One region of the Nonomuraea sp. NPDC050786 genome, then DNA from elsewhere that is predicted to be linked to it. Evidence: riboswitches for the same ligand, from Rfam matches in the RefSeq annotation. Region 1 holds a riboswitch; the other holds the start of a gene.
The links. A riboswitch is a leader RNA that binds a small molecule or an ion and turns the genes downstream of it on or off. The one in region 1 is predicted to bind guanidine.
Positions count from the first base shown of each region.

Region 1 (4,187 bases):
CAGCTGCCGCCGGGTAGCGAAGTGGAGAGCGTGCTCATGCCTCTGTCTTTCATCGTTGCGCTGAGGGGCCGTCCATAACGGCTCGCTGCCTCAGTATGGGTAGGCAGCTTCCTGGCAGGAAGTAGGCACCTGCGAGTGCGTAAGTCACCTACGGGTTGGAGGCGCGCTCCACGGCAACGATGAGCCGTCCCCGTCGGCCGACGGGGACGCAGCGCGAACCGGCAGGCCCGGAGCCATCACCCGGCGAGGGCCCCTCGGAGGAAGTCGACGATCTCCGCCCGCGCGGCTTGGGCTTGCGGCACCACGTTCGGCATGCTGAGGAACGCGTGCCCCGCTCCGGGGTGTTCGGTGAGCCGCGCGGGCGTCCCGGCCGCTCGCAGTCGTTCGGCGTAACGGCGGCCGTGATCGGCCACCGGGTCGTGGGTCGGCACCACCACGAGCGCCGGGGCCAGCCCGCTCAGGTCGTCGGCATACAGCGGCGACAGCGCACGAGGATCGGTTCCCGGCGGAACGGCGAACCGGTGGAACAGCCGCAACTGCGGCACGGTGAGGGTGGGGCTGTCGGCGTACTGGGCGATCGAGGCGTGGTCGAACATCGTCTCGGTCAGGTCGACAGCGGGGTTGACCAGCACCTGTGCCCGCAGGAGCAGGCCGGACTCCCTGGCCCGGATCGTGGCCAGGGAGCTGATCAACGCGCCGGCGCTCTCGCCGAAGACGGCGGTCCGCGATGGGTCGACGCCCCACTGCCCGGCATGCCGTACCACGTGCGAGAGCACGTCCCAGCCGTCGTCGGCGGCCGCCGACAGCGGGGTCTCGGGGTCGAGGAGGCGGTGCTCGACCGAGACGACGACCGCGGGCAGGTGGGCGGCGAGGTGGCTGTTCACCCAGTCGCTCTGCACCGCCGTGCCCACGAACCCCCCTCCGTGCACGTGGAGCACGAGGGGCAGGCCGGCCTGGTCGACGCGCTGGTCGACGCGCTCCGGCGCGGGCCGGTACACCCGGACCGGGAGCTCGCGGCCGGGCAGCGCCACCCGCTGCCACTGGATCGCGGCGCCGGGATCCGGATCGCCGGTGATCGCCCGGGCCGCGGGGGACGCCCGCCTGCGGTTCTCCTCGTCCCGGTACGCGACCAGCTCCTCGGCCGTCATCGCCAACCAGTCGGGCGCCTTGCCCGCGGCCTGGCCGCGCAGCTGGATGCCGGCCGGCGTCTGCTTCCCGTCGGTGACGTCACTCATGGCTTCTCCTCTGACGGATATTTTCGCTACCAAAAGTATCGAAACCTATGGTAGCGAAAACAGGTGCCGGATGCGTACGGGGGCTGACGGCGGGGCGTTCGGCCAGGCAGTGGCGTGGGCCGGAGGGCGCGCCGTCCTGGATCCGCGCGACCTGACAGGCACCCCAGGACGGTCCACGGCGGCGGAGAGCGGCTGATCGCTGTCGTGGTACGGTCGCCGTGGAAGCCCGCCAGTGCTTGCCCCGGACGAGACGTGCGCCGTACCCGGCCTGCCAAGACGACGCACTCGAAGGAGACGTCATGGATGCGGGCACACCCCTGATCGATTTCGCTGGAGTGGCTCCAGAGCCTCGCGCGCTGGACGTCCGGTGGATTCACGGCTCACCGTCGGCCAAGCACAACACCGATCCGGACATCCAGGTCCACGCGTACGACGAGCACACGTTCATCCTGCGGCAGAACATGGCGATCAACTATGAGGCGCCGTTCATGTTCCTGCTGTTCGGCAACGCACAGGCGGTGTTGATCGACACCGGCGCCACCGCATCGGCCGAGTTCTTCCCCTTGCGCCGAGTGGTCGACGAGCTCGTCGCCGGCTGGCTCGCCCGCCACCCCCTGGAGGCGTACCACCTGCTGGTGCTGCACACCCACCCGCATGGCGACCACGTCGCGGGCGACGGTCAGTTCGCCGACCGCCCCGACACCACGCTGGTCGGCGCGGACCTGGTCACCGCCTGGCAGTACTTCGGGTTCGGCACGGATCCCGACGCCGTGGCGCAGGTCGACCTGGGAGGCCGCGTGCTGGAGTGCCTGGCCACCCCGGGTCACCACGAGGCGGCGGTCACGTTCTACGACCGGTGGACCGGGTTCCTGCTCACCGGGGACACGGTCTACCCGGGCCGCCTCTACATCCAGGACTGGCCGGCCTTCACCCGGACCATCGACCGCCTGATCGACTTCTCCGACCGCCGACCGGTCACCCACGTGCTCGGCTGCCACATCGAGATGACCAGGCAGCCAGGCGTGGACTACCCGATCCGCAGCACCTACCAGCCCGACGAGCCCCCATTGCAGATGACCACCGGGCACCTGCACGAGATCCGTACGGCGATCAAGGAGCTCGGCGACCGGCCCAGCCGGCGCGCCTGCCCCCTCTTCATCCTCTGGCCGAACCTCTGAGCCGCACAGACGGATCGGACCTCCTGCCCGATAGTTCCTGATCATGAACGGCTTCGCGCCCGGCGGGGCGCGGGTGCCGGACACATTGACCGCTGCCTCAACAACTTGTTTTCCGCGCGAATTCACATTCGACCTGCCGTCCTCGCCCTCCTCCTCGGCGGGGAATTGCAAGAAAGCGGAGGCCCTTACGAACTCCCGTGCACCCGGCTCCATCTAAAGGTATGGAGCAAGCGGCTCGGCGCGTCTCGCCCGGGCCACGGGGAGCGAATGGTCCGCCTGCGCGAAATGGCGGCACCGGAGCGCGACGCCCACGCGGCGGCTCGCGCGAACGCTCGTGAACACCTGAGCATACGGGAGGGCACCATGAGAAAGACGTCCGGCGGAATGGTCCTGGTGGCCGGCGCGCTCACTCTGGCGAGCGTGAGCGGCGGCCTGCCGGCGCGGGCCGAATCGGCGGCGGCCGTCCGGGCCACGGCTGCGCCGGTGAGCACCGTCGCCTCGGCGGCCCAGGTCAGCAGGTGCGACCAGAGCAACGACGCCAAGAAGTACGCGCTTCCCCACAAGAGCGACATCGTCGTCAAGATCGACCACTGCATCACCAAGAGGAAGTCCGGCAGGGGCTACAAGGTCTTCTCCAGTCTGACCATGTCCTGGGACGAGCTCAGCGAGCATTTCGGATCGATGCACCGGTTCAATCATTTCTACGTCTACCTGTACGTCAACAGGAGAAACAATGGCGGTGGCGGCGACAAGAACTACAAGAGAACCATGTGCATCTTCACCGACGCCCTCAACGCGCGCAGAGAAAGCGCCATCGCATGCTCCACGCCAATGGTGAGCTACAGCAAGAAGTACGACTACTACTCGGACGTGTTCGTGGTCGCCGACGTCGCGAACGACGGCAAGGGCGAGATTTACTGGGCACTCGACCGTTCGAAGTACATCTACTGATCCGCGTCGCGGGTGTTGGCCGACAGTGTGCCGGCCTCGCCGCCCCCCGGTCCGCAGTGGCTCGCGGAGAGCGGCGAGGCGGCTTCGCTCTGCGGGCCGATGCCGTCGTGGCCCATGACGGCCACGGCCCCCTTCACGGGTGGAGGCGTGGGCAGCGCAGTCGCGCCGCCCACCGCCCGTTTCCACGCGCCTACCAGCGCAATTCCCCGGTTTCGTCCTGGAACCTGTCGGACCGTCCGCGTCGAAGGTTGCCAGACGCACGACAGTCCTGGCGCACTCCTCCGGTGACCTTGGCTTCTTATCGGTATCAGGTTACAAAGCTTGATACTTGTAACCAATCCGGTTAGCGTTTGCCGTATGGAGCAGAGAACACTCGGCGCCGGCACCTGTGTGGGGGCGGTCGGGCTTGGGTGTGCCGGCATGTCCGGCGCATACGGACCCAGCGCCGACGACCAGAGCATCGCGACACTTCGCAGCGCGCTCGACGCCGGGATCACGTTCATCGACACCGCTGACCACTACGGGATGGGCCACAACGAGACGCTCATCGGGCAGGCGCTGCGACCCGCCGCCCGCGACCGCGCCGTGGTGAGCGTGAAGTTCGGCGCGCTGTTCGGCCCGGACGGCAGCGTGCGGGGCGTCAACGGCCGGCCTGACGCGATCCCGAACTACCTGGGCTACTCGCTGCAGCGGCTGGGCACCGACTACGTGGACATCTACCGCCCGGCCCGGCTGGACCCCGCTGTCGCGATCGAGGAGACCGTCGGCGCCATCGCCGAGATGGTGCACAAGGGCTACGTGCGCGGCATCGGGCTGTCCGAGG
Region 1 is NZ_JBFAHJ010000031.1:104,922-109,108, reverse strand. It holds gene AB0H84_RS41200 (aldo/keto reductase family oxidoreductase) at 1-38, opposite strand, end outside; gene AB0H84_RS41195 (alpha/beta hydrolase) at 237-1,235, opposite strand; gene AB0H84_RS41190 (hypothetical protein) at 1,306-1,431, shown strand; guanidine-III (ykkC-III) riboswitch at 1,454-1,521, shown strand; gene AB0H84_RS41185 (MBL fold metallo-hydrolase) at 1,535-2,413, shown strand; gene AB0H84_RS41180 (hypothetical protein) at 2,777-3,364, shown strand; gene AB0H84_RS41175 (hypothetical protein) at 3,358-3,537, opposite strand; gene AB0H84_RS41170 (aldo/keto reductase) at 3,722-4,187, shown strand, end outside.

Region 2 (4,187 bases), on a different contig from region 1:
GCACCACGCCCACGCCGCCGACGATCATGAAGATGAGGCCGACGACGTCCATGTGGACGCTCTTGCCGAACACGTCCGGCTCGATCGCGAACTTCAGGATGGCGCCAAGCGTGAGGAAGAAGATGCTGACCCCGACACCCATGACGACCTCCACGCAAACGGCAAGTACAGCCACGGTAATACCCGGGTACAGGTGATCACACCCGTGGCTTGTCAGGCGAGGCAGGACAGCGGCTTGCCGCCGTTGTAGGTGATCATGTCGAGCACGGCGGCGGCCAGGTCGATCGGGGCGCCGAGGGGCTGCCCGTCGAGCTCGGCGTAGGCGCGGTGCAGGTTGCCCACGATGCGCTCGGAGTCGAGCAGGCCGCCCCACTCGCCCAGGTCGGCCTCCCTGGCGGCGTCCAGCGGCGACAGCCCCGCCGCCCGGCCCCGCTCGGCGGTCTCCTGCACGAACCGCAGGTAGCCCTCCACCCGGTCGTACACCTCCGGCCCGCACACCGCTCCGTGCCCCGGCACGACCGTCTCCGCCCCCAGCGCCTTGAGCTGACCGAGTGCGTCCAGCGCCCCGGCCACCGAGCCCATCAGCACGAACGGCGTGCCGCCGTTGAACACGAGGTCGCCGGAGAACAGCAGCCGCCGCTCGGGGATCCACACGTACGAGTCGTTCGTCGTATGCGCGGCGTGGCCGACGTGCCTGACCTCGCACCGCAGGTCGTCGGAGTGCACGGTGATCCGGTCGGTGAAGGTGAGGAACGGCGGCGTCACCACCATCTCGCCCCACTCCACCTCGGGCGACCACGCGGGCAGGTAGGCCGGGACGCCCTCGGCCAGGATCTGCTCGCGTACGCCCTCGTGCCCGACGATCGTGGCCTCGGGGAAGAGCCAGTTGCCGAACGTATGGTCGCCGTGGTGGTGGGTGTTGATCAGCGTGGTGATCGGCCGGTCGCTGACCGTGCGGACGGCCTCGCGGAACGCCCGCGTACGGCGCTCGGTCGAGCAGGCGTCGACGCAGATCACGCCACGCCGCCCGGCCAGGAACCCGGTGTTGTTGATCCACCAGCTCCCGTCGGGCTGGATGTAGGCGTAGACGCCGTCGGACACCTCTTCGACCCGGGGAGGCGCCAGGGGGTGGTCATGAGTGCTCGAGCTCATGCCGCGACGGTACCTGAAAGGAACCCTGGGATCAGGCGTGACTCCCAGGGTCGAAATCAGGGTTCATCCCCGATGCTGCCGGATGTCCGGAAATGCAGCATGGATGACATGAACGAGATCAGCCGACGCGACGAGATTTCGCTGTCGGGCGCCGCGCTCCGCGGCGCCCCTTGGAAGGCCGCCGCCATCGGCGGCGGCGCGGTCACCGCGGCCAGCTTCGGCCTGGGCGTCCTCACGGGCGGTGGCGACCTGGTGTGGGCGTTGGGCCTGGGCATCAGCCTGTTCGCCCTGATCGCCGCGGTCGGCGCGGTCGCCAGGCCGCACGAGGGCGACCGGGTGACCCGCCAGGCCAGGATCTGGTCGTTGCGGCACCCGTGGCGCTTCTCGCTGCTGCCCGCGGGCATCGTGGCCGTGCTCGACTACCCGGTGCAGCTCGTGTTCGACGACGACGGGGTCTTCGGCGCGGCGGTGGACGCCCTGTGGCACGGCGCGCTGGTCTACCTCATCGCCGGGGTCCTCACGCTCGCCATGCAGGGCCGCGCCCGATCCTCCGAGTGAGGCCCGGCCCAGTGTGGACCGGCCCAGTGCGGACCGGCCCAGTGCGGTCAGCTCTGCGCCGCCTGCCTCTCCGCCTGGCTCCTGCACACGCAGAACTCGTTGCCCTCGGGGTCGCGCATGGTCACCCAGCCGGTGCCGTCGGGCTGGCGCCGGTCGTCGAAGACGGTCGCGCCCAGCCCGATCAGCCGCTCGACCTCCTGGTCACGGGTCCTGCCCTCGGTGCCGTTGACGTCGAGGTGCACCCGGTTCTTCACGGTCTTGCCCTCGGGCACGCGGATGAACAGCAGGAACGGGTCCCGCTCGGTACGGAGCATGACCTCGTCGTCGCCCGGCTTGTCGCCCTCGCCGAGGGGCAGCCCGGTGGCCTGGCTCCACCAGCTGGCGATCTCGTACGGGTCGGCGGCGTCGATGGTGACGGCATGGATTTCAATCACGCAGTCACCTAAGCGGGGCCGCTCCCCGACGTCAAGCCAGTATCCGCAGGCCCACGACCCCGGCCAGGATCAGCGCGATCGAGACGAGGCGCGGCAACGAGACCTCGTCCCCCATGGCGATCATGCCGAGCACCGCGGTGCCCGCCGCGCCGACGCCGGTCCAGACCGCGTACGCGGTGCCCACCTCGAGGGTCCTGAGCGCGTACGAGAGCAGGCCGAAGCTCAGCGCGGCCGTCACGAAGAACGACAGCGCCCACCACCCGTTGCTGAATCCGTTGCTGAGCTTGAGCGAGAGGGCCATGGCGACCTCGAAGACGCCGGCCAGCACGATGACGATCCACGCCATGATCGGAACTCCCTTGGGACGAGGCTGTCAGGGATGCGTCGTCTTGGCGTTCCGGGAAATACGGCGCGTCTCGTCCGGGAGCGGTCAGCTCATCGAGGGGAACGCGGCGCGCGGCGGGGTCATTCCCACCAGACGGTGACCCACCGGTCGCGGGGCACCGGCCACATGCCCAGGGCGAGCACGGTCTCCGCCACCTCCTGCGCCCTTGACGGGTCGAGGCAGACCCGGCGGCACACGCTCGCCGCCAGCTCCTCCAGCGAGGTGAATCGTTCCAGGGGAGCCTCCCGCTCCTCCACCTGCACCGCGAAGCCGAGCGCCGCCGCCAGCGCCACGCAGTCCTCGGCGACGGGCCGCACCGGCCGGTCCACCCCGTGGAAGTGCTGCCACAGCGGCGTCATCCAGCTCATGGGATGGCGGTGCGGCAACTCCATCACCACCCGCCCCTGCGTGCGGTCGTCGAGCGCGCGCAGGAAGTCCGCCAGGTCGGGGACGTTGTAGACCACGTGCGCGGCCACCGCGACGTCGACCACGGGCACCTGGTCGGCCACGTCGGGCCAGCGGCCCTCGACCGCCGTGACCGGCACACCGAGCTTCTCCGCCCTGGCCGTCAGCCCCTCCAGCATCGCGGGCGAGGTGTCGACCGCGTAGAGGTGGCCGATGCGCTCGTGCAGCGGCAGCGACGAGGCGCCGGGGCCCGAGCCCACGTCGAGCAGCGTGCCCTTGTCGGGCAGCGCCTCGGAGAGCCGGGTCATGGTCGGGCCGTCGTCGGGCTCGGCCAGCGCCCTGTCGGTACGGGCGCCGAACCGCTCGGGGGAGTGGCTCCACGGGTCAACGGGAGCCTTGGCCATGATCTCGGCAGGAATGGCCCAGGAATCCAGTCGCTCTCGCCATCTGGCGGCGAGTTCTTCGGCGTCCATGGAGAGCAGCATGCCATGCATAGCACGGGTTACCCGCGGGTAGCATTTCAGAGTAAGGTTACTCGCCAGTACAGAAACCTCGGTTCAAGGAGATCGACACCCATGGGCCACTACAAGAGCAACGTGCGTGACCTGGAGTTCAACCTCTTCGAGGTGTTCGGCAGGCGCGAGATCCTCGGCACAGGGCCCTTTGCGGATGTGGACGAGGAGGTTGCCCGCGGCATTCTGGACGAGGTCAACAGGCTGGCCACCGGCGTCCTCGCCGACTCCTTCGAGGAGGGCGACAGGCACCCGCCCGTGTTCGACGCGGCGACCGGCTCCGTGACGATGCCCGAGGGGTTCAAGAAGTCCTACAAGGCGCTGGTCGACGGGGGCTGGGCCAACCTCGACCTGCCCGCCGAGCTGGGCGGCCCCGGCATCCCGAGGAGCCTGGCCTGGGCCACGGCCGAGCTGGTGCTCGGCGCGAACCCCGCGCTCTACATGTACGCGGCGGGGCCCAACTTCGCCTACACGCTGTGGAAGGTCGGCACGCCGGAGCAGAAGCGCTTCGCGGAGCTGGCCATCGAGCGCGAGTGGGGCGCCACGATGGTGCTCACCGAGCCGGACGCCGGGTCCGACGTGGGCGCCGGGCGTACCAAGGCGGTGCGGCAGGAGGACGGCACCTGGCACATCGAGGGCGTCAAGCGCTTCATCACCAGCGCCGAGCACGACATGGCCGAGAACATCTTCCACCTCGTCCTGGCCCGCCCCGAGGGCCACGGCCCCGGCACCAAGGGGCTG
Region 2 is NZ_JBFAHJ010000006.1:352,318-356,504, forward strand. It holds gene AB0H84_RS15485 (hypothetical protein) at 1-142, opposite strand, end outside; gene AB0H84_RS15490 (MBL fold metallo-hydrolase) at 214-1,152, opposite strand; gene AB0H84_RS15495 (hypothetical protein) at 1,261-1,710, shown strand; gene AB0H84_RS15500 (VOC family protein) at 1,758-2,144, opposite strand; gene AB0H84_RS15505 (multidrug efflux SMR transporter) at 2,176-2,490, opposite strand; guanidine-III (ykkC-III) riboswitch at 2,523-2,584, opposite strand; gene AB0H84_RS15510 (methyltransferase domain-containing protein) at 2,610-3,407, opposite strand; gene AB0H84_RS15515 (acyl-CoA dehydrogenase) at 3,510-4,187, shown strand, end outside.
Region 2: it holds a riboswitch for guanidine, as region 1 does, so the genes downstream of both, AB0H84_RS15505 (multidrug efflux SMR transporter) here and AB0H84_RS41185 (MBL fold metallo-hydrolase) in region 1, are expected to answer to the same signal.